DNA from 4 places in the Enterobacter roggenkampii genome. Region 4 is predicted to be linked to each of the others. Evidence: predicted binding sites of a transcription regulator. Region 4 holds the regulator's gene; each other region holds the start of a gene.
The links. Region 4 encodes PurR, which represses purine synthesis genes. Its sites were predicted from a motif close to CANGCAAACGTTTGCNTG; they were not measured.
Positions count from the first base shown of each region.

Region 1: a site for PurR is predicted at 3,715-3,732, ahead of cvpA (colicin V production protein). Genes of this name have one in related genera too.
Region 2: a site for PurR is predicted at 2,111-2,128, ahead of pyrC (dihydroorotase). Genes of this name have one in related genera too.
Region 3: a site for PurR is predicted at 4,017-4,034, ahead of galS (HTH-type transcriptional regulator GalS). Genes of this name have one in related genera too.

Region 1 is NZ_CP017184.1:3,292,258-3,299,565, reverse strand. Features, by position in the region: gene BFV67_RS15515 (DedA family protein) at 1-535, shown strand, start outside; gene accD (acetyl-CoA carboxylase, carboxyltransferase subunit beta) at 690-1,595, shown strand; gene folC (bifunctional tetrahydrofolate synthase/dihydrofolate synthase) at 1,666-2,934, shown strand; gene dedD (cell division protein DedD) at 2,924-3,622, shown strand; gene cvpA (colicin V production protein) at 3,788-4,276, shown strand; gene purF (amidophosphoribosyltransferase) at 4,310-5,827, shown strand; gene BFV67_RS15485 (UbiX family flavin prenyltransferase) at 5,917-6,486, shown strand; gene argT (lysine/arginine/ornithine ABC transporter substrate-binding protein ArgT) at 6,785-7,308, shown strand, end outside.
Region 2 is NZ_CP017184.1:1,714,888-1,722,195, forward strand. Features, by position in the region: gene solA (N-methyl-L-tryptophan oxidase) at 1-35, opposite strand, end outside; gene bssS (biofilm formation regulator BssS) at 152-406, opposite strand; gene dinI (DNA damage-inducible protein I) at 681-926, opposite strand; gene pyrC (dihydroorotase) at 1,001-2,047, opposite strand; gene BFV67_RS07980 (lipoprotein) at 2,175-2,735, opposite strand; gene mdtH (multidrug efflux MFS transporter MdtH) at 2,859-4,067, opposite strand; gene rimJ (ribosomal protein S5-alanine N-acetyltransferase) at 4,304-4,888, shown strand; gene BFV67_RS07995 (YceH family protein) at 4,898-5,548, shown strand; gene BFV67_RS08000 (Gfo/Idh/MocA family protein) at 5,551-6,474, shown strand; gene murJ (murein biosynthesis integral membrane protein MurJ) at 6,604-7,308, shown strand, end outside.
Region 3 is NZ_CP017184.1:3,117,449-3,124,756, forward strand. Features, by position in the region: gene mglA (galactose/methyl galactoside ABC transporter ATP-binding protein MglA) at 1-1,512, opposite strand, end outside; gene mglB (galactose/glucose ABC transporter substrate-binding protein MglB) at 1,592-2,590, opposite strand; gene galS (HTH-type transcriptional regulator GalS) at 2,886-3,908, opposite strand; gene yeiB (DUF418 domain-containing protein YeiB) at 4,064-5,221, opposite strand; gene folE (GTP cyclohydrolase I FolE) at 5,241-5,909, opposite strand; gene BFV67_RS14645 (YbfB/YjiJ family MFS transporter) at 6,012-7,160, opposite strand; gene fghA (S-formylglutathione hydrolase) at 7,299-7,308, shown strand, end outside.
Region 4 is NZ_CP017184.1:1,924,526-1,931,833, reverse strand. Features, by position in the region: gene BFV67_RS09050 (C40 family peptidase) at 130-903, shown strand; gene sodB (superoxide dismutase [Fe]) at 1,026-1,607, shown strand; gene BFV67_RS09040 (MFS transporter) at 1,646-2,812, opposite strand; gene cydH (cytochrome bd-I oxidase subunit CydH) at 2,975-3,064, opposite strand; gene purR (HTH-type transcriptional repressor PurR) at 3,362-4,387, shown strand; gene punR (DNA-binding transcriptional activator PunR) at 4,405-5,316, opposite strand; gene punC (purine nucleoside transporter PunC) at 5,431-6,630, shown strand; gene cfa (cyclopropane fatty acyl phospholipid synthase) at 6,929-7,308, shown strand, end outside.

The sequences.
Region 1 (7,308 bases), 1.4 Mb from region 4:
GCTGGTTGTCACGCCGTTCCTGCCGGGCGATTCACTGCTGTTTGTCGCCGGGGCTTTATCGGCGCTGCCCACCAACGATCTGAATGTGCATCTTATGGTGGTGCTGATGGTGATTGCCGCCATCGTCGGTGATGCGGTCAACTACACGATTGGACGCGTATTCGGTGAGCGGCTGTTCAGCAATCCCGATTCAAAAATTTTCCGTCGCAGCTATTTAGATAAAACTCATGCGTTTTATGAACGCCATGGCGGAAAAACCATTATCCTTGCGCGCTTTGTGCCTATTGTGCGCACATTTGCACCGTTTGTGGCGGGAATGGGACATATGTCCTATCGTCATTTTGCCATGTATAACGTCGTGGGGGCGCTGCTTTGGGTACTGCTATTTACCTATGCGGGTTACCTGTTTGGCGATCTCCCGGTGGTTCAGGAAAATCTTAAGTTACTGATTGTAGCGATTATTGTGCTTTCCGTACTGCCGGGCGTTATCGAAATCATTCGTCACAAACGTGCGGCGGCAAAGCAAGCGAAGTAAATGCACGCTGGCGGTTCGACCACTTTTTTATCCAAAGTTTCGGGCTGTTATGTTTTAATGTGCAACATTCATGGTCTGTTGGAGGCAAAAATGGCATTATTCGCCTCTTATAGCAAAACTGGCATACGACCAGGTTCAGGCAGAAAGGTTATCAATGAGCTGGATTGAACGAATTAAAAGCAACATTACCCCAACGCGTAAAGCGAGCATTCCTGAAGGGGTATGGACGAAGTGTGATAGCTGCGGCCAGGTTCTGTATCGCGCAGAGCTGGAGCGCAACCTTGAGGTGTGTCCGAAGTGTGACCATCATATGCGTATGTCGGCGCGTAACCGCCTGCATAGCCTGCTGGACGAAGGTTCTCTGGTAGAACTGGGCAGCGAGCTTGAGCCAAAAGACGTGCTGAAGTTCCGCGACTCCAAAAAATATAAAGATCGTCTGGCCTCCGCACAGAAAGAGACCGGCGAGAAAGACGCGCTGGTCGTCATGAAAGGCACCCTGCATGGGATGCCGGTTGTTGCCGCTGCGTTTGAGTTCTCCTTTATGGGCGGCTCAATGGGCTCCGTGGTCGGTGCGCGCTTCGTGCGTGCCGTTGAGCAGGCGCTGGAAGACAACTGTCCGCTGATCTGCTTCTCTGCCTCCGGCGGAGCACGTATGCAGGAAGCCCTGATGTCCCTGATGCAGATGGCTAAAACCTCTGCAGCGCTGGCGAAGATGCAGGAGCGCGGTCTGCCGTACATCTCCGTGCTGACCGACCCAACCATGGGCGGCGTCTCCGCGAGCTTCGCGATGCTGGGCGACCTGAACGTCGCTGAGCCAAAAGCGCTGATCGGCTTTGCGGGTCCTCGCGTTATCGAGCAGACCGTTCGTGAAAAACTGCCGCCGGGATTCCAGCGCAGTGAGTTCCTCATTGAGAAAGGCGCCATCGACATGATCGTCCGCCGTCCGGAAATGCGCCTGAAACTGGCGCGCATCCTGGCGAAGCTGATGAATCTGCCAGCGCCGAACCCGGATGAGCCGCGTGAAGGCGTGGTGGTACCGGATCAGGAACCCGAGGCCTGATAACTGAAAAGGGCAGGGCCGGTTGGCGCTGCCCTTTTGCTTTCTAATCTGTTAATGACAACCGGGCATTATGGAAAATAAAAGCATTCCCCAAGCCACGTCGCCCCTGGCCGCGTGGCTTTCTTATCTGGAAAACCTGCACAGTAAAACCATCGATATGGGGCTTGAGCGCGTAAGCCAGGTTGCCGCGCGTCTTGATGTGCTGAAACCGGCGCCTTTCGTGTTCACCGTCGCAGGCACCAACGGCAAAGGTACCACCTGCCGCACGCTGGAATCCGTCCTGATGGCGGCGGGCTACAGGGTCGGCGTGTACAGCTCGCCACATCTGGTACGCTACACCGAGCGGGTTCGTGTGCAGAACCGCGAGCTGCCGGAGTCGGCGCATACGGCATCGTTCGCGGAAATTGAAGCCGCGCGCGGAGAGACCTCATTAACCTATTTTGAATACGGCACTCTGTCGGCCCTGTGGCTGTTCAAACAGGCCCAGCTGGACGTGGTGATCCTTGAGGTTGGTCTTGGCGGACGTCTTGATGCGACCAATATCGTCGATGCAGACGTGGCGGTAGTGACCAGCATCGCGCTGGATCATATCGACTGGCTGGGGCCCGATCGTGAAAGCATTGGCCGCGAGAAGGCCGGTATTTTCCGGGCAAATAAACCTGCCGTGGTGGGCGAGCCGGACATGCCGCACACCATTGCTGACGTGGCGAACGAAAAGGGCGCACAGCTGCTGCGCCGCGGCGTTGACTGGCAGTATGAGGTTCAGGACAACGGCTGGCGCTTTAGCGACGCGCAGGGGGCGCTGGATAACCTGCCGCTGCCGCAGGTCCCGCAGCCAAATGCGGCAACCGCGCTGGCGGCACTGCGCGCCAGCGGCCTCGTGGTCAGCGAACAGGCGATCCGCGAGGGTATACAAAACGCGATTCTGCCGGGACGTTTCCAGATTGTGAGCGAGTCACCGCGCCTGATTCTGGATGTGGCGCACAACCCCCACGCGGCGGCGTATCTCGCGGGACGTCTCAAATCGTTACCAAAAACCGGGCGCGTGCTGGCGGTTATCGGTATGCTTCATGATAAAGATATCGGCGGGACGCTGGCCTGCATGGAGAGTGTGGTCGATAGCTGGTATTGTGCTCCTCTGGAGGGGCCACGCGGCGCGACGGCTGAGCAACTGATGGAACATCTCGGCAAAGGCGCAATCTACAGTAGCGTGGCGCAGGCCTGGCATGCCGCGATGGCGGAGGCTAAACCAGAAGATACCGTGCTGGTGTGTGGTTCATTCCACACGGTGGCACATGTCATGGAAGTGATGGACGCGGGGAGAACCGGTGGCGAGTAAGTTTCAGAACCGTTTAACAGGAACCATTGTGCTGGTCGCGCTCGGGGTGATTATTCTTCCCGGGCTGCTCGACGGGCAGAAAAAGCATTATCAGGATGAGTTTGCCGCGATTCCGCTGGTGCCGAAACCGGGCGACCGCGATGAGCCGGATATGCTGCCCGCGGCGACGCAGGCGCTGCCTGCTCAGCCTCCGGAAGGGGCGGCGGAAGAGGTGCGCGCGGGCGATGCCGCCGCACCGTCGCTCGATCCGTCTCGCCTGGCGGCCACGAGCAACAGCGATATCGATCCTGTGCCGGTCGAGCAGCCTAAACCGGTTGAAAAACCGAAGCCGGTTGAGAAGCCGCAGCCGAAACCGCAGCGTGATAAAGCGGCAGAACAGCTCGCCGCAGCGTCAGAGACGCCTCCGCCAGCAAAACCGACGCAGCAGGACGCTGCTGCCCCAACGGGCAAAGCCTACGTGGTGCAGCTCGGTGCGCTGAAAAATGCGGACAAGGTGAATGAGGTGGTGGGTAAACTGCGCAGTGCGGGATATCGTGTTTACACTTCACCTTCCACGCCGGTGCAGGGTAAAATTACCCGTATCCTCGTGGGGCCAGAAGCGTCTAAAGACAAACTGAAAGGGTCGCTGGGTGAGCTGAAGCAGATCTCCGGCCTGAGCGGTGTGGTGATGGGCTACAGCGCGAACTAAGTACGACCTGCTCCTGTAAGAGAGAGGCGATAAGCCACGGCGTTGAACATTTTTTCAGCGCCTTTTTTATTTACGCGCGGGAAGGAAATCCCTACGCAAACGTTTTCTTTTTCTGTTAGAATTCGCCCCGAACTGGATGACAGGGCGTTTAATCGTGGGACACATATGGTCTGGATTGATTACGCCATCATTGCGGTGATTGGTTTTTCCTGTCTGGTTAGCCTGATCCGTGGCTTTGTTCGTGAAGCGTTATCGCTGGTGACCTGGGGTTGTGCTTTCTTTGTCGCCAGTCATTACTACACTTACCTGTCTGTCTGGTTCACGGGCTTTGAAGATGAACTGGTCCGAAATGGAATCGCTATCGCGGTGCTGTTTATCGCAACGCTGATTGTCGGCGCTATCGTCAATTACGTGATAGGTCAGCTGGTCGAGAAAACCGGTCTGTCAGGAACGGACAGGGTACTCGGGATCTGTTTCGGGGCGTTGCGAGGCGTGCTGATTGTGGCCGCGATCCTGTTCTTCCTGGATACCTTTACCGGGTTCTCCAAAAGTGAAGACTGGCAGAAATCGCAGCTCATTCCAGAGTTCAGCTTCATCATCAGATGGTTCTTTGACTATCTGCAAAGCTCGTCGAGTTTTTTGCCCAGGGCATAAACCCTGAGATGTGGCTTAACGAGGAAAAGACGAATGTGCGGTATTGTCGGTATCGCCGGTTTCATGCCGGTAAACCAGTCGATTTATGACGCGTTAACGGTGCTTCAGCACCGTGGGCAGGATGCTGCGGGTATCATCACCATTGATGCAAACAACTGCTTCCGTTTACGCAAGGCGAATGGCCTGGTAAACGATGTGTTTGAAGCCCGCCATATGCAGCGTCTGCAAGGTAATATGGGGATCGGTCACGTTCGTTATCCTACCGCTGGCAGTTCCAGCGCCTCTGAGGCACAGCCTTTCTACGTCAACTCACCGTATGGCATCACCCTTGCCCATAACGGCAACCTGACCAACGCGCATGAGCTGCGCAAAAAGCTGTTCGAAGAGAAACGTCGCCACATTAACACCACCTCTGATTCTGAAATCCTGCTCAACGTGTTCGCCAGCGAGCTGGATAACTTCCGTCACTATCCGCTGGAAGCGGACAACATTTTTGCCGCGATTGCCGCGACAAACCGTCAGATCCGCGGCGCGTACGCCTGCGTGGCGATGATCATCGGTCACGGCATGGTGGCCTTCCGCGATCCAAACGGCATTCGTCCGCTGGTGCTCGGCAAGCGCGACCTCGGCGATGGCCGTACCGAATATATGGTTGCCTCTGAAAGCGTGGCGCTGGATACCCTGGGCTTCGAATTCCTGCGCGACGTTGCGCCGGGCGAAGCGGTGTATATCACCGAGAAGGGCCAGCTGTTTACCCGCCAGTGTGCCGACAACCCGGTCAGCAACCCGTGCCTGTTTGAATACGTTTACTTTGCCCGTCCGGACTCCTTCATCGACAAGATTTCCGTCTACAGCGCGCGCGTCAATATGGGCACGAAGCTCGGCGAGAAGATTGCCCGCGAGTGGGACGATCTCGACATCGACGTGGTGATTCCTATCCCGGAAACCTCCTGCGATATCGCGCTGGAGATCGCCCGCATTCTGGATAAGCCATACCGTCAGGGCTTCGTGAAGAACCGCTACGTTGGCCGCACCTTCATCATGCCGGGGCAACATCTGCGCCGTAAGTCCGTGCGCCGCAAGCTGAACGCTAACCGCGCGGAATTCCGCGACAAGAATGTTCTGCTGGTGGATGACTCCATCGTTCGCGGTACTACCTCTGAGCAGATTATCGAGATGGCACGCGAAGCGGGTGCGAAGAAAGTCTATCTGGCCTCTGCTGCGCCGGAGATTCGCTTCCCGAACGTGTACGGTATTGATATGCCAACCGCCAACGAGCTGATCGCTCATGGCCGTGAAGTGGATGAAATTCGCCAGATCATCGGCGCTGACGGCCTGATTTTCCAGGATCTCAACGACCTCATCGACGCGGTGCGTGCCGAGAATCCGGAAATTCAGCAGTTTGAATGCTCCGTGTTCAACGGCATTTACGTGACCAAAGACGTTGACCAGCAGTACCTCGACTATCTTGATTCGCTGCGCAACGACGACGCCAAAGCCGTTCAGCTGCAAAACGATCTCGAAAGCCTAGAGATGCACAACGAAGGTTGATGTTCCGGCAGGTGAGGGCGTATGCCCTCACTTGCAACTCCCCGCAAAATCCTGCACAGTCTGCCCTGAAATCAGTAAGGGCGAAAATCATGAAACGACTCATAGTTGGGCTCAGCGGTGCCAGCGGCGCGATTTACGGCGTACGTTTGCTACAGGTTCTGCGTAACGTGGCGGACGTCGAAACCCATCTGGTGATGAGCCAGGCGGCGCGGCAGACCCTCTCTCTGGAAACCGATCTCACCCTGCGCGATGTTCAGGCGCTTGCGGATGTCGTTCACGATGCCCGTGATATCGCCGCCAGCATCTCCTCAGGCTCGTTTAAAACCGCCGGCATGGTAATCCTGCCCTGTTCAATCAAAACGCTCTCCGGCATTGTGAACAGCTATACCGACACCCTGGTGACGCGTGCGGCGGATGTGGTGCTGAAGGAGCGGCGTCCTCTGGTGCTGTGCGTGCGGGAAACGCCGCTGCACCTGGGCCATCTGCGCTTAATGGCGCAGGCTGCTGAGCTGGGGGCTGTGATCATGCCGCCGGTGCCCGCTTTCTACCATCGTCCGCAAACGCTGGACGACGTTATCAACCAGACCGTTAACCGCGTACTCGATCAGTTTGACATCGACCTGCCAGACGATCTCTTCACCCGCTGGCAGGGTGCCTGAATCTGTGCACAAAGCAGGTGCATGAAAAGACACGTTGCCCTGTTTCAGGGCAATTATGCAACGGCGATCATATCCTCGACATTTAATTCGTTTTTTCCCTTTTTCTCTCTCCGGTTCGTTCGGCAGACCTGCTATCTTTCACCATTAAGGCAGTATCGCAACGTTTTATTAACATATTTAACGTCGAAGTTTTAACCAGACGGCAATGTGGCATAAGACCTGCAAGATGAAGCCTGCAACACAACACACAACACACAACACAATACATAATAAAATCACGGTACTTGAGGGTAAATGTATGAAGAAGACGGTTCTGGCTCTGTCTTTGCTGGTGGGGTTAAGTGCGGCAGCAGGTAGCTACGCAGCGCTTCCACAGACGGTTCGTATCGGTACAGACGCAACCTACGCGCCATTCTCTTCCAAGGATGCGAAAGGCGATTTCGTGGGGTTTGATATCGATCTGGGTAATGAAATGTGCAAACGCATTGCGGTGAAATGCACATGGGTGGGCAGCGACTTTGACGCGTTAATCCCGTCGCTGAAAGCCAAGAAAATCGACGCCATTATCTCTTCTCTTTCCATCACTGAAAAACGCCAGCAGGAGATTGCCTTCTCTGAAAAGCTCTACGCCGCGGATTCTCGCCTGATTGCGCCTAAAGGCTCCCCGATTAAGCCCACCATCGACTCGCTGAAAGGCAAGCATGTCGGCGTGCTTCAGGGCTCGACGCAGGAAGGCTATGCCAATGCTAACTGGCGTGAGAAGGGCGTAGACGTGGTGGCTTACCAGAACCAGGATCTGATTTACTCTGACCTGGCGGCAGG
Region 2 (7,308 bases), 210 kb from region 4:
GAGCCGCTGCCAATAATGATTAAGTCGTATCTCATATGCATCTCATAAACTGATGTTTTGTTAGCAGAGTAATTAACAACGCGGGGTTAGACAAGGGAGAAATAAATAAGGCACCGCGAGGGTGCCTGTAGAGAGAAAAGTGGGCATAAGCTTAGTGCCGTTTATACTCATTTTCCTGGTAGTCGCCAGATTCTATTTTTGCAATACCTGCTTCTAAAATAGAAATAAACTGACGGGCGACGTCTGTTGTTAGCCACAGCGTCTGTCCAACTTCCGCTTCTTCACGGTTGAGTTGATTTGGGGTCTGGTAGTGCAAACGCAGCATCAGCGCATCGTAGCTATCTACGGTACTGATATCCCAGCCAACAAGTGGGTGGGTCTGGATGACTTCACTATTCTTTTCCATTATAACCCCCTTAATGCGTGTTAGAAGACAACGGCTTTGAGGTTCAATGCATGTTTTTCTGAAAGCAACTTCAGTATACCAAGTAATAAGGGTTCCGAAGGGAAAAATAAACAGGTGGCAACACATTTTTCTGCTTTTTAGGATTGTTCGAACAATAAAACACCATCTCGTTCACGATTTTTAAAGAAGATGCCGAATTATTTTGAACTTACAGGATTATGAGGCAAAAAAAAGCCGGGGCGACCCGGCAAAAAAACACAATGAGGGAGCAGTGTTAATCCGTGATGAACCAGTCGTCAGCGCTTTCCCACGTTTCCTGGAGGATTTCGCTGATGCGATCTTTATCTTCTTTTGCGGCGCCAATGACGGAGAGGTTGTTCGCCGCGGCGTAACGCACCGTGACGGCACCCGCGTTGTCGGGAAAGGTGTTGTTAATACGACGGGATAATTCGCCTGCCAGTGCATCAAGCGCGCCGGCAGGCAGAACGGTAGTTTTGGCTATGGTGACTTCAATACGCATAAATGCCCCCTGTGTAATATACTGTTTATTTATACAGGTATATAATCAGTTTGACAACAAGGGGCACTGATTTTTTAACGTTTTACCGTCCAGCTTACGGTTTCACCCGCCAGGAAGGGAATCAGCGTGTCGTCCGTCAGCGCAATGGACTCCTCAACGTGGCTCGCTTTACGCTCCAGTTCGATGAAGGTGTCGTTGACCGGCAGGCCGTAGAAGCGCGGGCCGTTAAGGGAGCAGAATGCTTCGAAATGTTCCAGCGCGTTCATCTCTTCAAACACGGTTGCGTAGCTGGCAAGCGCCGTTGGGGCGTTGAAGCAGCCCGCGCAGCCGCAGCTTGCCTCTTTACGATGGCGGCCGTGAGGCGCGGAATCGGTACCGAGGAACGCGCGGGAGAACCCGCTGGCGACCAGCTCGCGCAGCGCCTGCTGGTGGATGTTGCGCTTAAGAATAGGCAGGCAGTAGAGGTGAGGGCGCACCCCGCCCACCAGCATGTGGTTACGGTTAAACATCAGGTGCTGTGGCGTAATGGTGGCGGCGATAAGATCGTTGCCGTCACGCACGTACTCTGCCGCGTCTTTGGTGGTGATATGCTCGAAGACCACCTTCAGCGCGGGCAGGCGCTGGCGCAAAGGCTCCATCACGGTCTCGATAAAACGGGCTTCGCGGTCGAAGATATCAATCTCGGCATGCGTTACTTCGCCGTGAACCAGCAGCGGCATACCCAGTTTCTGCATGCGTTCCAGCACCGGCATAATGGCATCAATGCTGGTGACGCCGTGGCTGGAGTTGGTGGTGGCATTCGCCGGGTAGAGTTTCGCTGCCGTAAAGACGCCTTCGTTAAACCCGCGCTCCACTTCGTTCGGATCCAGTGAATCGGTCAGATAGCAGGTCATCAACGGGGTAAAATCGTGTCCCGCAGGAACGGCGTCGAGAATGCGCTGGCGATAGGCTATCGCGGCATCGACGGTGGTGACTGGTGGCACCAGGTTAGGCATGACAATCGCGCGGCCATAAATTTCGCTGGTATAAGGCACGACGGTTTTCAGCATATCGCCATCACGCAGATGGATATGCCAGTCGTCAGGGCGGCGGATTTTAAGAACCTGGGGTTGTGCAGTCATGGAAGCTCCGGCTTGTCAGGAATCAGTCATAAGGATGGCTGTTTTTGCCGGACACAAATCATAAGCGGAAACGTTTTCGTTTGCACACTTTTCCGTGAAAAAAAAGGGCGCCTCAGCGCCCTTCAGGTTAATCGGTGAAAGGAATGATAATTTCGCCCGGTTTCACCTCTATACCTTTTGCATATTTTTTCGCCAGAGCTTCACCCTTGCTTTTGTCTTCACTTAAGACGTACGCGGGCTGCTGGTTAAAGTAATTCCGCAGCGACTGATTCAGATAGGGCATGAGGGTTTGCAGAACTGGCGCCATCTTGTCCGGAGACACCTTCGCGTCGACCACTTCCATCTCCTGCAGGAAAATCGCCCCTTTCTCTTTGTTGAAAACAGGGAGTGCCTTCAGCTTGAGCTTGATGTTGGCTTTCTGATTGCCAAAAAGGGAGGACATATCGAGGTCCGCATCACCGGCCAGGGTGACTTTGTTTGGCTCTTCACGTCCGATTTGACTGGTGAGGTTTGTGAGCACGATATGCGCATCGGCAAGACCCGGTACGCCAATGTCTTTCGAGAAATTGTTATGTTTTTCCAGCGCCTGATTAATTTCCTGTTCACTGACGGTGTATTGCGTGAGCTGGTTACAGCCAACCAGCAGGCCGCTGACAATCAATGCCGCGGCTAAGACAATTTTCTTCATAGTGTTCCTCAACGAAAAATCGGCGCTTCTGTCCTGTTACGCCAGTATGTCAGCGTGAATGGGCAGAAACCAGCAGAAAAAACTGAGAAGTGGGGCGGGAAGGGCTCCCGCCCGAGGGAAAGGCTACGCGCCAGGCTCGAGCATGCCGCTCGCGCTGCGTTTCTGGCTGAACTGCCACCACAGGGCGAGTAGCGTCATAAAGCCCACCACGCCCAGCATCATCCACGGAAGTTCAGGTTGATTTAACGCTTTGCCAGCATCAAACAACCAGCCGCCGCCGGCGTAACCTAATGCCCCGCCAAGCGCCAGCCCCAGTCGGCTGAACCCCATATAGCTGCCGCGTGCACGCGCATCCGCAAGCGAGGCGCTCAGCGTTTCGCGGGCAGGCTCGGCGATGATCGAGCCAATATAGAACGTGCAAATCAGCGTAAACAGCTGCTGGAGCGTGTTCACCAGGCCGATCGGCATCATGCTCAGCGTCATCAGGAACAGTCCGGCCATCAGGCGATGCTCCAGGCGAAAACGCCGCTCGCTCCAGCGGGCAATCGGATAGAGGAGCGTTAACGACAGGCAGGCTTCGATGGCGTACATCCATTTCACCGCCGCAGGGGTACCTGCAATGTCGTTAACCATGATCGGCAGCATCAGCATGACCTGCACGGCCAGCATGTAATATCCCGTCAGGGTCAACACATAGGTGACAAAACGTCTGTCGCGCAGGACGCGGCCCAGCCCTTCCCGAACCGGCGCTTTCACCCTTGACAGTTTCCATGCCGGCAGGAACAGGCCATTAAACAGCGCGCACAGCATAAAGAGCACCGCCCCAGCCGCGCAGACCAGACGGAAGTCATACTGCAGCAGCCAGCTTCCCAGCAGGGCGCCGATAACCGCCCCGGCGCTGTCCTGCATCATCAGAATCGAGAAGAAACGGCCGCGGTGCTGCGGGCGAATCAGCTTTACCACCAGCGCGGTGCGGGGCGGATCGAACAGCGTGCCCCCGATACCGGAGAGGAAACAGGAGAACCAGAGCAGCCAGGGCTCCTGGGCGACCGCCATCGTGGCAAACCCTGCCGCGCGCAGCAGCATACCGGTGACGATCATCGGTTTCGCGCCAAAGCGGTCAGCGATAGCCCCGCCAAAGACGCCCAGGCCCTGCTGGACAAACTGGCGTAGCCCCAGGGCAATGCCGACCATTAATGCCGCCCAGCCCATCTGATCGACAAAGCGGATCGAAATAAGCGGAAAAACGACAAAAAAGCCGAGCACGACCAGCATGTTATCGACGAGCAGGAAATATTTACCCAGGCTCCTGGCCTGTGATACGCGGGACATTTTCCCTCCAGGGAAAATAAGATGGTGAGCACGCTAACATTCTGCGGTGTCGCCGCGTTTTTTCCCACCCCTGCACGTGACAATATTTTTTTATCAAAAGGGTGCTTTGATAGAGAGTTCTCATCGAAAAATGTGAAAAGAGGTGAAAATGGTATGTCACTGTTTTCACAGACGGCGCAGGCGCAGGTATAGTAAAGCTAATGGGCAAGCTGAAGTGACGGGAAGGAGTGGTATCGATGTTTGGCTATCGCAGCAATGTGCCAAAAGTGCGTCTGACAACGGACAGGCTGGTCGTTCGTCTGGTGCATGAGCGTGATGCCTGGCGTCTGGCGGATTATTACGCCGAGAATCGCCAGTTTTTAAAACCCTGGGAACCCGTTCGGGATGAGAGCCATTGTTACCCTTCCGGCTGGCAGGCGCGCCTCAGCATGATTACGGAATTTCACAAGCAGGGCAGCGCGTTTTATTTCGCGCTGCTGGATCCTGAAGAGAAAGAGATTATCGGGATCGCCAATTTTTCAAACGTGGTGCGGGGATCGTTTCACGCCTGCTACCTGGGCTACTCCATCGGCCAGAAGTGGCAGGGGCAGGGGCTGATGTACGAGGCGCTGACGGTAGCGATCCGCTATATGCAACGCACCCAGCACATTCATCGCATTATGGCGAACTATATGCCGCATAACCAGCGCAGCGGAAATCTGCTGGCGCGTTTAGGGTTCGAGAAAGAGGGTTACGCCAAAGACTATCTGCTGATAGACGGAGAGTGGCGCGACCACGTTCTGACGGCATTAACCACCCGGGACTGGACTGCAGGTCGTTAAGGAGAAAAGATGAAGTATCAGCTAAACGGTACAGAAGCGCGCGTGATTGGGTGCTTACTCGAAAAACAGGTCACCACGCCGGAGCAGTATCCGCTGTCCGTCAACGCCGTGACCATGGCCTGCAACCAGAAGACCAACCGCGAGCCGGTGATGAACCTCAGCGAGCATGAGGTTCAGGACGTGCTGGATGCGCTGGTAAAACGTCACTATCTCCGCACCGTCAGCGGCTTCGGCAACCGCGTGACCAAATACGAACAGCGCTTCTGTAACTCCGAATTCGGTGACCTGAAGCTGAGCAGTGCGGAAGTGGCGGTCATCACCACGCTGTTGCTGCGCGGAGCGCAAACGCCGGGAGAACTGCGCACGCGCGCTTCCCGTATGCATGAGTTCAGCGATATGCAGGAGGTCGAGCAGACCCTCGAAGGGCTGGCCGCGCGTGAAGACGGTCCTTACGTGGTGCGTCTGGCGCGCGAGCCGGGCAAGCGTGAAAGCCGCTATATGCACCTGTTCAGCGGTGACGTTGATAGTTCAGTGAAATCCAGCGCAACTGACATAACGGCCGTAGATGATGATTTGGTTGCCCGCGTAGCGGCGCTGGAAGACGAGGTCGCCGGGCTGAAACAGCGTCTGGATGCCCTGCTGGCACATTTGGGAGACTGACGGTGAAAAAATTACGCATTGGCGTAGTAGGGCTGGGCGGTATTGCACAAAAAGCCTGGCTGCCGGTTCTGGGGGCAGCGACGGACTGGACGCTGCAAGGGGCATGGTCACCCACACGCGAGAAGGCCGAGCGGATCTGCGAAACCTGGCGTATGCCGTATGCGGCGTCGCTTCAGGATCTGACCCGCGAGTGCGATGCGGTCTTTGTGCATACCTCAACGTCTACCCACTATCAGGTCGTGAGCGAGCTGCTCAATGCGGGCGTTCACGTTTGCGTGGATAAACCGCTGGCGGAAAATGTTCCGGACGCGGAACGCCTGATTGAACTGGCGGCGCGTAAAAAACTGACGCTGATGGTCGGCTTCAACCGCCGCTTCGCGCCCCTTTACCAGCAGCTTAAGGCACAGTCGGGCACGCTTGCCTCGCTGCGGATGGATAAACACCGCACGGACAGCATCGGGCCAAACGATCTGCGCTTCACGCTGCTGGATGATTATCTCCACGTTGTGGATACGGCGCTGTGGCTCGCCGGTAGCAACGCGCAGCTGCAAAGTGGCACGCTGCTCACGAACGAGCAGGGTGAAATGGTCTACGCAGAACACCATTTCGCGATTGACCATCTGCAGATCACGACCAGCATGCATCGTCGTGCCGGCAGCCAGCGAGAATGCGTCCAGGCCGTCACCGACGGCGCGTTGTACGACATTACCGACATGCGTGAATGGCGGGAAGAGAAGGGCAGCGGCGTGGTGACGCTCCCCGCGCCTGGCTGGCAGAGCACGCTTGAACAGCGCGGTTTTGCCGGTTGCGCCCGCCACTTCATCACCTGCGTGCAAAATCAGACGGTTCCTGAAACGTCCGGCGAGCAGGCCATCATGGCGCAGCGCATTGTGGAAAGGCTCTGGCGCGAGGCCATGAGTGAATAACTCGCTGTAACATCTGCGGATAGTAATTCGTTGAAATCCGGGTAGACTAAGCGCCGCTTGTAGGCTTTGCCGGGTGGCGCTTACGCTTGCCCGTCCTGGAAATCCGTATGGTTCTGGAAATTCACGTTAATGAACTTATTAAAATCGCTGGCGGCCGTCAGCTCGATGACCATGTTTTCCCGCGTGCTGGGTTTTGCGCGCGACGCCATTGTGGCAAGGGTATTTGGTGCAGGGATGGCCACGGACGCCTTTTTCGTCGCGTTCAAATTACCGAACCTGCTGCGTCGTATTTTTGCGGAAGGGGCGTTTTCCCAGGCATTCGTCCCGATCCTGGCAGAATATAAAAGCAAGCAGGGCGAGGACGCCACGCGCGTCTTTGTGTCTTATGTCTCCGGCCTGCTGACGCTGGCGCTGGCGGTGGTGACCGTCCTCGGGATGCTGGCCGCGCCCTGGGTCATTATGGTGACCGCGCCCGGCTTTGCCGATACGGCCGACAAGTTTGCCCTGACCTCGCAGCTGTTGCGCATTACTTTCCCCTATATTCTGCTGATCTCGCTGGCCTCGCTGGTGGGGGCGATCCTCAATACCTGGAACCGCTTCTCTGTACCGGCGTTTGCGCCGACGTTTCTTAACGTCAGCATGATCGGCTTTGCCCTGTTCGCCGCCCCGCACTTCAACCCGCCGGTGCTGGCGCTGGCCTGGGCGGTCACCGTCGGCGGCGTGCTGCAGCTGGCGTATCAGCTGCCGCACCTGAAAAAAATCGGCATGCTGGTGCTGCCGCGCATCAACTTCAAAGATGCCGGGGCGATGCGCGTCATCAAGCAGATGGGGCCC
Region 3 (7,308 bases), 1.2 Mb from region 4:
CAAAGACGCAAGACGCAAAATTTCATTTTGCGTTGTCGTTTTGGTGTCAACAATACCGGCGACGAGACCATTGCTCATAACCAGAATACGGTCCGTGATCCCTAACAGTTCCGGCATTTCGGAAGAAATGATAATGATCCCTTTATTCTTTTTCGCCAGCTCGGCAATCAGCTGATAAATTTCAAACTTCGCGCCGACGTCAATACCGCGGGTCGGCTCATCCAGCATCAGAATTTCTGGCTGCGTTAATAACCAACGGCCAATAATCACTTTCTGCTGGTTACCGCCTGACAACGAACCAATCTGGGTGCGGTGGCCTGGCGTTTTCACGCGCATGGAGTCAATCACCCATTGGGTATCGCTCTTCATGCGGGAGTTATCCAACAGCCCGACTTTGTTTTTGTAATTGCGAATGTTAGAAATTAACGAGTTAAAGTTAATATCCAGATAAGCATAAATACCGGTCGAACGACGCTCTTCCGTCACCAGCGCAAAACCATTATTAATGGCTTCGTTGGCGTTGTGGTTATTGATTTTCTTACCGTGCAGCGTAATGGTGCCTTCGGCTTTCTCACGAATGCCAAACAGGGTTTCCACGATGTCGGTGCGCTTTGCCCCCACCAGGCCGGCAATCCCCAGGATTTCACCCTTGTGCAGGTCGAAGGAGACATCGCGGATAGACGGCTGACGTAACGAGGTCAGGTTGCGCACTTCCAGGATCACTTCGCCCGGCTTGTTCTCTTTGTCCGGGAAGCGCTGGTTCAGGGAACGGCCGACCATCATGGCGATGATCTTGTCCATGTCCAGCCCTTCCAGCGGCTGCGTGGCGATCCACTGGCCGTCGCGCAGGATGGTGATCTCATCGCACAGCTGGAAGATCTCTTCCATTTTGTGGGAGATGTACACAATGCCGCAGCCGCGATCTTTCAGCTTACGAATAATGGTAAAAAGGTGGTTAACCTCTTTTTCCGTTAATGAGGATGTCGGTTCGTCCATGATGACAATTTTCGCATCATAGGAGAACGCTTTGGCAATTTCGATCATCTGCATCTGGGAGACGGATAATGTTCCCACGCGGGCGCGCGGATCGATATCAATATCCAGCTCGTCGAAAATTGCCTTGGTGTCGCGATACATTTTGTCCTGATCGACAAAAACACCTTTGGTGGGATAACGCCCCAACCACATGTTATCCATGACTGAACGCTGCAGCACCAGGTTTAATTCCTGGTGAACCATCGAGATACCGTTTTCCAGTGCTTCTTTCGCTGAATGGAAATCGATCTCTTTCCCCTGAAAAAGAATGCTGCCAGAATCTTTTTGATAGATCCCAAAAAGACATTTTAATAATGTTGATTTACCCGCACCGTTCTCCCCCATTAAGGCATGAATAGAGTGAGGACGCACTTTTAAATTAACATTATCGAGTGCCTTAACGCCGGGAAATGACTTGTTGATACCGCTCATTTCCAACAGGTATTCACCGGATGACTGAGTTGTTGTGCTGACCATAATTATACCTTGTTGGCCTCGCATATCGCGTTATAAAAGGGCGCAACTCGTTGCGCCCAGTGAAGACAAGTTAACTCTTTTATTTACCGATAAACTCAGCCAGGTTGGACTGGTCTACGCCCACGTAAGGTACGCGAACGATTTTGTTGTCAATTTTCCAGTTGGTGCCATCTGCCGCACCTTTGCCATCGGCCAGGTTTTTCGCCAGATCGAAGGTGGCTTTCGCCTGGTTGTTGGCATCGTTCAGCACGGTACCGGCCATCGCACCGGATTTAACCAGCGCCAGCGCTTCTGGCAGCGCATCTACGCCGAATACCGGGATAGAGGATTTGTTGTGTGCTTTCAGCGCTTCTACCGCACCCATTGCCATCGCATCGTTGTTGGCGATAACCACTTCGATTTTGTTGGCGTTAGGGCCGGACAGCCACGCGTCCATCTTATCTTTCGCCTGAGCGGTATCCCACATCGCGGTATCTAACGCCAGCTGCTGGGTTTTCAGGCCCTTGTCGTTCAGCTCTTTGATAACGTAGGTGGTACGCGCTTCAGCATCCGGGTGGCCCGGTTCGCCTTTCAGCAGCACGAACTGAATCTGACCGTCTTTGTTCAGGTCCCAGTTCGGGTTCGCCGCCCAGTGTTTCGCGATCAGATCGCCCTGAATAATACCGGACTCTTTGGAGTCGGTACCGACGTAATACGCTTTGTCGTAGCTATCCAGCGCCTTACGGGAAGGTTCTTTGTTGAAGAAGACGATCGGCACGTTCTGGCCGCGCGCTTTTTCAATAACCGTGCCTGCTGCAGCCGGGTCAACCAGGTTGATGGCCAGGGCTTTCACGCCTTTCGCCAGCAGAACGTCGATCTGGTCGTTCTGTTTGGACTGGTCATTCTGGGAGTCGTTCATCAGCAGCTGAACGTCTGGCGCTGCTTTCGCATCTTTCTCAATCGCTTTACGCACAACAGACATGAAGTTGTCGTCGTATTTATAGATGGTCACACCAATACGGGTATCCGCAGCGTGCGCTGCTGCACCAAAAAGCATGCTTGCCATTACAGCAGACAGGGTCAACACCTTCTTATTCATGGTATCTCCGGTTTTTTTTATGCAGGGTAGTTCTTGTGAATAACGAGCGGCGGGCAGATGTTAATAAAACGTTACTGACAGCCGAGGTTCACTTATAAAATTTCTCTCTTCCGTGTTCGGTAACGCTCCAGAAATGCGTTTTATTCGTTGTTTGCGGCACATTGGCTATAGTGAAAGTGAATAATCACTGTTACATAGCGTTTCAGCCCCTAAAACGCTGACATCATAGTCAGCGCCTTGTTAAGATACTGTGAATTTACTCACAGATTGAAAACGGTTACATCACCACATGTAATCAGTTAGTGATCGGAACCACAATTTGCCGGGCCGCGACGGAGTGGCGGCGCACTAAAGTCGGCATGAAACAGTGTGTTGCCCCCGGATCCAGCATGCCTGCGGCCCCCTGTAACGCCAGCTCAGTCGCCAGTTTCGCCATAGAGGCAATCGGGTAACGCACGGTTGTCAGCTGCGGGTCGGTGTAACGGGCAATCGGGATATCATCGAAACCAATGAGTGATAAATGCTGTGGCACCGCAATGCCGTTATCCTTCAGCGCCGTCAGGGCGCCTGCCGCCATGCTGTCGTTATAGGCAAACACCGCAGACAGCTGCAGATTGCGGCCCAGCAGCTCCACCATCGCCGCTTCACCGCCCTGCATGTCCGGCGTGCCGGTCCCCACCCAGCTCTCGGATGGCGTAATGCCGTGCTCTTTCAGGGCGTTTTGCCACCCCTCGCGCCGCAGTTCGTCATCTTCAATCGCGTGGCTGGAGGCCAGATAACCGATCCGCTGATGCCCGTTGTTAATGAGCATTTTCGTGGCCATCATGGCGCCGCTGACGTTATCCAGCCCGACGCAGCGGTGGGCATAGCCGGGGACGATGCGGTTGATCAGCACCATGCCCGGGATCTGCTCCATCAATCCGGTTAGCTCTTCATCGCTTAAGGCTTTTGAGTGAACAATCAAGGCGTTACAGCGCTGGCGGATCAGTACTTCAATGGCATGGCGTTCTTTTTCCGCCTCATGATAGCTATTGCCGATCAGGACATATTTCTCATGCTGCTGGGCGACCATATCGACCGCTTTCACCAGTGCTCCGAAAAAGGCATCCGAGACATCCATTACCACCACGCCGATGGTGTCGCTGACCTGCGTCGCAAGCGCCTGGGCATTGGCATTTGGCCGGTACCCGAGCTGGGTCACGGCTTTCATTACGGTTTCTCGGGTTTCAGGGCTGACCAGCGCGCTATTGTTCAGCACGCGTGAGACGGTAGCCACAGAAACGCCCGCCTGACGAGCGACGTCACGAATGGTGATCATATTCACCATCCTTCAAAGGATTGCAGCAACTCACAGACACCCCCTGTGTTTAGCAAGGTGGCTATTTTGGCAGCGAGAGAAAGGGGACTACGTGAAGAAGCTCACAGTCATGAAAACGCTTACATCCGTTTTGTTAATGATTGTGATCCAGATCGTTATCTGGATGTATTTTTCAATGATATCCCTGAAGCACGTGCGGTTAACTGACGCCATACCCACTCCAGCGGTCCCTGGCGGAAATAGCGTAGCCAGAGAACAGAAAACGCCAGGTTTACTGCCCAGACCGGAATAACAAACGCCAGCAGCGTAAGTCGGTCGAATTTCATAAACAGGCCAAAGCGATAGAAAAGCGTGGTGCAGATCAGCGTTTGCAGGAGGTAATTGCTTAACGCCATGCGTCCTACGCAGGCGATAGCGCTGACCATCCACAGACGAGAAAGCGAGGGCCAGAAGCCGTAGATCAGCGCCGCGTAGCCGATGGTCTGGAACGGTGCGCTCAGTTCACGCGGCACCTGGAGCAGGAACGCGCACCAGCGGTAATCCCAGTGGATATGCCACTGCGCTATCACCGCCGGGAGGTTAATCAGCACGCCGAGCAGCACCAGACCGGCGCCTGTGCGACGATAGTGACGCAGGCTGAATTCCCCTTTCAGCCAGCCGGTGCGCATCAGTGACGCGCCCATCAGCATCATGCCCGCCAGCTGCCAGCCGTATTGCGCGCCCAGCGCGAGGAGGTTATCCCCCAGCATATCCGCGCGGTTGCTTATCGCTTCCGTACCGCCCTTCAGCTTCCAGAACTGTTCGTACTGCAGGTTAGCAGCATCCGGGATCCAGGCACGATTCGTCGTCTCCCCGGAGATCATCCCCAGCAGCAGCAGTACCCCAAGCCCCATGACATAGAGCATCACGCCGGTGTTGAACAGGCTTTTAACGCTGTGCGCATCGCGAATGAGGCGCCAGCAGATGAGCCCGACTAACCCATACGCGAGAAGAATATCGCCGTCCCAGAAGAACAGGCCATGGATAAAGCCGAGGATAACCAGCAGCGTCAGGCGCGACTGGATCCAGCGCGTGCCGCGTTTGAGGAGAAGCTGCAGGCCTGCGCCAAACAGCAGGGCGAAGAGCGTAAGGAATTTGACCTGCGCAAAGAGATCGAGGATTGCCCAGGTCCAGGCATCACTGCGGGTGATGTCGCCATACCACGCGGGATTGAGATACGCCGCCTTCGGCAAACCGAAGGCGGCGATATTAAGCAGCAGGATACCGAGAATGGCGACGCCGCGAACAAAATCGAGCGTGACGTTTCGCTCCATGGTCCCTGCCCTGTCAGACTTAGTTGTGGTGACGTACGGCGCGCAGGAACTCCTGGCGGGTATTCTGGCTCGATTTAAACAGACCGCCCAGCGAGGTTGTGGTGGTCGCACTGGTGGCATCGCGCACGCCGCGCGCTTTCACGCAGTAGTGAACCGCGTCGATAGAGACGGCCACGTTATTAGTGCCCAGCAGCGTTTGCAGCGCGGTCAGGATCTGCTGGGTCAGGCGCTCCTGCACCTGCGGACGCTGAGCGAAGAACTGCACGATGCGGTTGATCTTCGACAGACCAATCACCGTATCTTTGGGGATATACGCCACGGTCGCTTTACCGTCGATGGTCACGAAATGGTGTTCGCAGGTGCTGGTCAGCGTGATATCGCGGACCGTTACCATCTCATCCACTTTCATCTTGTTTTCAATGACGGTGATTTTCGGGAAGTTGGCGTAATCCAGGCCGGAGAAAATTTCGTCGACGTACATTTTCGCGATGCGGTGCGGCGTCTCCATCAGACTGTCGTCACTCAGATCGAGATTCAGCAGCTCCATGATGTCGGTCATGTGACCGGCAATCAGACGCTTGCGGGTTTCATTGTCCAAATCCTGTACGGGCGGACGCAGTGGCGTTTCAAGACCGCGCGCAACCAGGGCTTCATGGACCAGGGCAGCTTCTTTACTGAGTGATGACATTTTGTTCTCCTGCAGGTGTGGCCTCTTTTGCCCTCGTTGTGGCAAAAGTATGCGTTCATTGTGCGTGAGGCGGCGCACATAATCCAGTATTCACGACGATAATTATTGCGATTGCTGTTGCCTTTCAGCGTGACGATTCCAGACAAGCGCTCCTCCAACGAACAGCGCAATGCCCGCCAGCCCCAGTGCGGGCTCCAGCCGGTGGGTAAGCCAGGTTGATAACGCCGAGGTGACCGGACCAATCAACTGCCCAATCGCATACCCGGTGGTGAGCAGGCCTGCCATATAACGCGTGTGGTTTGGCGCCAGCTCGCGGCCGTATAAAAGAGAGAGCTGCACGGCACACAAAAAGCCGCCGCCCACCAGCAGCCCACCCGTCAGCAAACCGCCAATCCCCGGCAACAGCCAGGCCGCCAGCACGCCTGCGCCCTGTAACCACAGTACGATCGCCAGCCTGCGGTTAGCCGTTGAGGTATGGCGTAACAGAATACTGAGCGCAATCCCCACCACGGCGGCGAGACCAAAAATCGGCCAGACAAACTGGGCAAACAGGCTGCCGGGAAAACGCACGGCCGCCATTTGCGACAGGAAGGTCGCCGGAAGGATATAGCCAAACCCGGCCAGGCTGTAGCTCCAGACCAGACGCGTTAAATCCGCCGTCAGCACCAGCGGCTCCGGCGCGGTGCCGGGTCGATGGAGCTGCCCGGATCGCGGCAGGTAGCGCGCCACCAGCGCAATCAGCACCAGCGCCAGTACGCCGTAGATTTGCCATGCCGCCCCGGCCGACAGGGACTTCGCCTGAATATAGACGGCGAGCAGCCCGCTCAGGGCAATGCCCGCCCCCGGTCCGGCAAACACCGCAGCGCTCAGGCCCGGTTTACCCAGCTGCCCCAGCCGTTCGTTGGTCCAGGCGGCAATGAGTACCATCGACCAGCCGCTCATGCAGCCAATCACGAAGCGCAGCAGGCCGTGCACGACGGCGTTATCCGCTGCCGCGGAGAGCAGCGTCAGCGCCACCGCGCCGGTGATGCCCAGCCAGAGGCGCGTTTCAACGAAGCGGTGCGCACGCATCGCATCCCACGCCCCCACCAGATAGCCCAGATAATTCATCGCCGCCACCAGACCCGCGCTGGTCAGCGTAAGCTGTCCGGCAGCAATCATCAGCGGTACCTGAGGCGTAAAGGCAAAGCGCCCTATCCCCATCGCCACCACCAGAACGACAAACCCACTGAGCGCAATACGCAGCGCCATGACCGCTCCAATTGTTAAAGAAAAGTAAATTTATGATGCAGCATCTCGCCGTCTGGCGAAAGTGAAAGTTACTCACAGGTCAATGAAAAGGCTGTATTATGGGTTTTATGAATACGCATTCTCATTAAGGAGCCCTGCATGGAACTGC
Region 4 (7,308 bases):
GCTAACGAAACAGGATCGTAGATTGAAAAATGCTATTAACTTTCTGGCTTTTTATGGATTAGAATCGACGGGCTTTGTAAATCACACGCGGGTATTATTGATGACCTGCATTTATCAGGGGACTGCCCAGTGGCGCGGATAAATAAAATCTCGATCACGCTCTGTGCTTTACTGTTTACTTCACTCACCTTCACGCCAGTGGCAAACGCCTCTCAGCAGGCGCGGCATTCTGCTGTACAAAAAAACCATCTGGTGAAAGCCACAGAACGTAAGAAAAAAACCACCGCTAAGAACGACAAGAAAAAGACAACCACACAGACTAAAAAAACCGCTTCCAGCAAGACGAAAACCACCTCTTCCCGCACTGCCCACACCGCCAAAAGTAAAGCTTCGCAAACCGCCGCTAACCTCGTGACTGAAAAATGCATCGCGCGTAAAGGCCATAAGGCGAAATGCACCAAGGTCACAAAAATAGCGGAAGTGCATAAAGTGCGCGTCCAGAAAGCGCAAAAAACCGCAATGAACAAGCTGATGGGGCAGATTGGCAAACCGTATCACTGGGGCGGGACTTCGCCACGTACCGGTTTTGACTGCAGCGGCCTCGTCTATTACGCCTATAAAGATCTGGTCAAGTTCCGCATTCCGCGCACCGCCAACGAGATGTACCACCTGCGCGACGCGTCCCCGGTCAACCGAGGAGAGCTGGAGAACGGCGATCTGGTCTTCTTCCGCACGCAGGGCCGCGGGACAGCTGACCACGTTGGCGTCTATGTCGGCAACGGAAAATTCATCCAGTCACCGCGTAGCGGCCAGGATATTCAGATCACCTCGCTCAGTGAAGACTACTGGGTACGCCATTACGTCGGCGCACGCCGCGTGATGACGCCGAAAACCATTCGCTAACCCCTGCCCTGCCACACCCGTGGCAGGGTAAGTTCCTCTTTTGCATACCCTTTCAATTTGCTATCCTGTCCTTGTTGTCTGTGTGGTTATTGACAACACAAAATACAATAAGGAGAGAAGCAATGTCGTTCGAATTACCTGCACTACCGTATGCAAAAGACGCCCTGGCCCCGCACATTTCTGCGGAAACCCTGGAATATCACTACGGCAAGCATCACCAGACGTACGTCACCAACCTGAACAACCTGATCAAGGGCACCGATTTTGAAGGCAAAACGCTGGAAGAGATCGTGCGCAGTTCTGAGGGTGGCGTATTCAACAACGCCGCTCAGGTGTGGAACCACACCTTCTACTGGCACTGCCTGGCGCCAAACGCCGGTGGCGAACCTGTCGGTGAACTGGCTACCGCCATCAACGCCGCCTTTGGCAGCTTCGCGGAATTCAAAGCGAAGTTCACCGATGCCGCCATCAAGAACTTCGGTTCAGGCTGGACGTGGCTGGTCAAAGAGGCGGATGGCAAACTGGCTATCGTGTCTACCTCTAACGCGGGCACCCCGCTGACCACCAGCGCGAAGCCGCTGATGACCGTGGACGTATGGGAACACGCTTACTACATCGATTACCGCAACGCGCGCCCTAACTACCTGGAGCACTTCTGGGCACTGGTTAACTGGGACTTTGTGGCGAAGAACTTCGCCGCGTAAGAGACACGCAGAAGGGCTCGCCCTTCTGCGTTTTTGGTTTATTCCGCAGCGCAGGCTGCTTCTGGCTGTTTACGACCCGACATCATCACCAGCAGCAGACCGAGCGCGGCAATAATCGCCCCCATCACCGGCACAAAACTGTACCCCAGCCCACCGGAAATCACGGCCCCACCGGCCGCCGCACCGAGCGCATTGCCCAGGTTAAAGGCGCCAATATTAACCGAGGATGAGAGGCCCGGCGCTTCATGCGCGACACGCATCACGCGCATCTGCAGCGGTGGCACCACCGCGAACGTTGCAGCCCCCCAGACGACCATTGCGATCGCGGCACCAAACTCGTTGCGCGCCAGCCACGGAATGGCGATCATGATAACAATCAGCAGGGTTAAGAAGCCCTTCAGCGTTCCGCTCACGGAACGGTCGGCAAATTTCCCGCCGAGATAGTTGCCAATCGAGAAGCCCACGCCAATCAGCACCAGCATCGCGGTAACGAAGAGAGGCGTTGCGTGGGTGATATCGTGCAACACCGGTGAAATATAGGTGTAGAGGGTAAACATCGCCCCTGCCCCCAGCACGGTGGTCAGCAGCGCGGAGAGCACCTGCGGGCGCATCAGCACCGCCAGCTCCTTACGCACTTCCGGACGTTCTCCGGCGCTGCCCTTTGGCAGGGAGAAGAACAAGGCCACCATCGCGACCACGCCCAGTCCGGCCGTCGCCAGGAAGGACATCCGCCAGCCAATGACCTCGCCCAGCCAGGTTGCCGCAGGAACGCCGCCGATGTTAGCGATGGTCAGGCCCATAAACATGGTGGCTACGGCGCTGGCCTGCTTGTGTTTCGGCACCACGCTTGCCGCCACAACCGACCCCAGCCCAAAGAACGCGCCGTGGTTAAGGCTGGTCAGAATACGCGAAAGCATCAACGTGGTGTAGTCCGGCGAAATGGCCGAAAGCACGTTGCCGAGGGTGAAAATCGCCATCAGGAAAATCAGCGCATTGCGGCGCGCGCGGTGTGAAAGAAGAAGCGTCATCAGCGGCGCCCCCACCATCACGCCAATGGCGTAGGCGCTGATTAACATGCCGGCCGCAGGGATCGAGACGTCCACGCCGCGGGCGATAACGGGCAGTAACCCCATCGGGGAAAATTCAGTGGTGCCAATCCCAAAAGCGCCAATCGCCAGGGCCAGCAGGGGAAAATTGATTTTCATGCGTCAACTCCGGATGCCGTGTCATGTGGTGACACAGAACAAAGAAGCGGAAAGCATGACATCAATCACAAAAAATGAGAAGTTAACAAAATGGCAAAAGATTTTTGCCTTAGGAGTAACAATCGGGGGAGCGGGAGGGAGAAGGCTCTCCCTCCGCGTAAATCAGTGCAGCGCGGCCGTCAGACCCGCCGCGACAATCAGAGCCAGCACAACCACGGTGGTGAACAGCGAAAACTTCAGATCGGAACTCATCAATTTTTCTCCTTTTAATCCCCCCACGAAAAGTGAGCCTGCTCATTTTTGCATAATTTACGTCAAAAATCTTCCTGGATTTAGGCTGATAAACACTTTACCTCTTCCCCTTTTCATCAAGATAGGACAAAATTCCACGCTAAATTTATTAGCGTACCGGCCATTGACCCCCTCCTGACGTCCCGTGTCGTTTTCCCGGCGTGCCGCAATTCAAGATTGCGTGATAAGGGTGAGAGAAGGCAAACGTTTACCTTCAAGTTTTTCAGGAGTTTAGGATATGGTCTGGAGTGACATTTAATGGCAACAATTAAAGACGTAGCAAAACGCGCAAACGTTTCCACTACAACCGTATCACATGTAATTAACAAAACCCGCTTCGTGGCGGAAGAGACGCGCAACGCCGTCTGGGCAGCGATCAAAGAGCTGCACTATTCGCCAAGTGCGGTTGCGCGCAGCCTCAAGGTTAATCACACCAAATCCATTGGATTGCTGGCGACCAGCAGTGAAGCGGCCTATTTTGCCGAGATCATTGAAGCGGTAGAGAAGAACTGCTTCCAGAAAGGCTATACCCTGATTCTGGGCAACGCGTGGAACAGCATAGAAAAACAGCGCGCCTACCTGTCGATGATGGCGCAAAAGCGCGTCGATGGCCTGCTGGTCATGTGTTCCGAGTACCCGGAATCCGTGCTGTCGATGCTGGAAGAGTATCGCCATATCCCCATGGTGGTCATGGACTGGGGTGAAGCGCGCGCGGACTTCACCGACTCCGTCATCGACAACGCCTTCGAAGGCGGTTACATGGCGGGTCGTTACCTGATCGAACGCGGTCACCGCGAGATTGGCGTGATCCCCGGTCCTCTGGAGCGTAACACCGGCGCGGGCCGTCTGGCCGGTTTTATGAAAGCGATGGAAGAAGCGCTCATCACCGTGCCGGAAAACTGGATCGTGCAGGGCGACTTTGAGCCGGAATCAGGCTACCGCGCGATGCAGCAGATCGTTTCCCAGCAGCACCGCCCGACCGCCGTTTTCTGCGGCGGTGACATCATGGCCATGGGCGCACTCTGCGCCGCCGATGAGCTGGGTCTGCGCGTACCGCAGGATATTTCCGTGATCGGGTATGACAACGTGCGTAACGCGCGCTTCTTCACCCCGGCGCTGACAACCATTCACCAGCCAAAAGATTCGCTGGGCGAAACGGCCTTCAATATGCTGTTGGACAGGATCGTCAACAAGCGCGAAGAGTCGCAGTCCATTGAAGTTCACCCGCGCCTGATTGAACGCCGTTCCGTTGCGGACGGTCCGTTCCGCGACTACCGTCGTTAATCCCTTTACGGGGCCAGCTACGCTGGCTCCCGTAACCATTCCCGGTTTAGGGTTTCGCTGTCTCCCAGATAATCCAGCAGCCAGGCCATGGCGGGCGAGACATCATTTTGTTGCCAGGTCAGGCAGCAGGCCGCGTCCGGGAACGGATTCTCCAGCGTCAGTTCAACCCATTCTCCGGTATCGATGCGCGGACGCGCAAAATGAGCGGGCACCATCGCGACGCACAGCCCGGCGCTGAGGCACGTCGCCGATGATTCCCAGTCAGGAGCCACCACCCGCCGCTGGTTATCCAGAAGCCAGGTGATACGCTTGGGCAATGAACGCGACGTATCCTCCAGCACCAGAGACGGCCAGTTGCGCAGCGTATCGTCGCTCAGCGGACCTTCCATCGCTGCCAGAGGATGATCGCTGGCCACCACGCATTTCCAGCTCAGCATCCCCATGTCGCGAAAGGCGTAACGTCCCCCGACCGGGATCGCCTGCGTCGCGCCAATCGCCATCTCCGCCCTGCCGTCCGCCAGCGCATCCCAGACGCCGTTGAACACCTCCTGCGAGACCCGTAGCTCGACGTCAGAGAAATGACGATAGAAATCCACGATCATTTGTCGGGTGCGTTCCGGCTTCACGATGTTATCTACCGCGATGGCGAGATGCCCCCGCCAGCCGTTGGCGATCTGCTGACACTGTTCGCGGGTGATCTGCATTTTTTTGATAACAGAACGCCCTTCTTTCAAAAACCATGCACCGGCGGGCGTTAATTCCACGTCGCGATGCCGCCGTTCAAACAGCGGAACCGCCAGCCACTCCTCAAGCTGACGCACCGTGTAGCTGATGGCCGAAGGGACGCGGTGCAACTCCTGCGCTGCACCGCTAAAGCTGCCGTTACGCGCAACAGCATCGACCACTTCAAGAGAATAATCTGACCACATTTTCTGCCTGCAAAAAATTTGAATGCACCCGCCAAATATTAGCGTTTCACAAGCCGCTTTGCACTCCCTACACTCTGCGCCAACGTATACCTGCCTCCTCAGGAGAATAAAAGAATGCAACCCAGGAAAGGATTTTTAGTCTGGCTCGGCGGCTTAAGCGTGCTGGGCTTTTTGGCCACCGACATGTACCTGCCCGCGTTTGCCGCAATGCAGGAAGACCTGCAAACCCCTGCGGCGGCCATCAGCGCCAGCCTGAGCCTGTTCCTTGCCGGTTTTGCTTTCGCACAGCTGCTCTGGGGACCGCTCTCAGATCGCTTCGGCCGTAAACCGGTGCTGCTGCTGGGTCTGGCCATTTTTGCCGTGGGCTGCCTGGGGATGCTGTGGGTGCGCGATGCTACCTGGCTGCTGGTGCTGCGCTTCGTTCAGGCCGTGGGCGTCTGTGCTGCGGCGGTGACCTGGCAGGCGCTGGTGACCGACTACTATCCGGCTAACCGCACAAACCGTATTTTCGCCACCATTATGCCGCTGGTGGGTCTTTCCCCTGCCCTGGCTCCGCTGCTGGGCAGCTGGATCCTCGCGCACTTTGACTGGCAGGCCATTTTTGCCACGCTGTTTGCCATCACGCTGGTGCTGATGCTGCCGGTGTTTGCCCTTAAGCCCGCGCATAAAAAAGAGGCGCATGCCGACGCGACGCCGATTACCTTCACCTCCCTGCTGAGCGCCAAAGCGTATCGCGGGAATGTCCTGATTTATGCCGCCTGTTCGGCCAGCTTCTTCGCGTGGCTCACCGGCTCGCCGTTTATTCTGCACGATATGGGCTACAGCCCGGCGGCCATCGGGCTGAGCTATGTTCCGCAGACCATCGCGTTCCTGGTGGGCGGGTACGGCTGCCGCGCGGCGCTGCAAAAATGGGAAGGTCAGCAGATGCTGCCTTGGCTGCTGGTGCTCTATGCGCTGAGCGTCATCGGTACCTGGGCCGTCGGGTTTATTCCGGGCGCGGGCCTGGCTGAAATTTTGATCCCCTTCTGCGTGATGGCCGTGGCGAACGGAGCGATCTACCCGATCGTGGTGGCACAGGCGTTACGTCCGTTCCCGCAGGCGACAGGCCGCGCCGCCGCGCTGCAAAATACCCTGCAGCTGGGTCTGTGCTTCCTCGCAAGTCTGGTGGTCTCCGCGCTGATTGCCACGCCGCTGTTGACCACCACCAGCGTGATGCTGTTCACCGTAGCGCTGGCGGTATTGGGTTTCCGCATGCAGGCGTCCGCGCAGCGCGAGCAGGATAACGGCGCGCAGGTGGAAACTTCGCATGCCTGATTGCGCCAGAAATCATGTTACATTTCAGTGATTAGGTTGCTAACAATTTTCTATTGAATCACCAAATTTTGAGGCCTATACTAAATTTGGTTCGATTAAATACGATAAATATTAAGTGTTAACGGGAGCCGGAGTGCTCCCGTTTTACCATGGAAGGCATTTCGGCAAGGGTTATCTCCCTTCCTCTGTTCTACGTCGGATACTAGCCTCGCGGTATTTACCGTGAGATTTCTCACAAACCAAAAAAAGCGTCTACGCTGTTTGAAGGTTCTGATCACATCAGGGTGATGGAGAAGCTATGAGTTCATCGTGTATAGAAGAAGTCAGCGTTCCGGACGACAACTGGTCCCGGATCGTCAGTGAACTGTTAGGTCGAGCAGGCATCACTATCAACGGATCTTCGCCATCCGATCCCCAGGTTAAGCATCCCGACTTTTTTAAACGCGTGTTGCGGGAAGGATCGTTAGGCCTGGGAGAAAGCTATATGGACGGCTGGTGGGAGTGCGAACGTCTGGATATCTTTTTTGCCAGCGTGTTGCGCGCCGGTCTGGAAAATCAACTCCCCCGCAATCTGAAAGACACCCTGCGTGTCGCCTCTGCCCGACTGTTTAACTTGCAAAGTAAAAAACGCGCATGGATCGTCGGCAAAGAACATTACGATCTCGGCAACGACCTGTT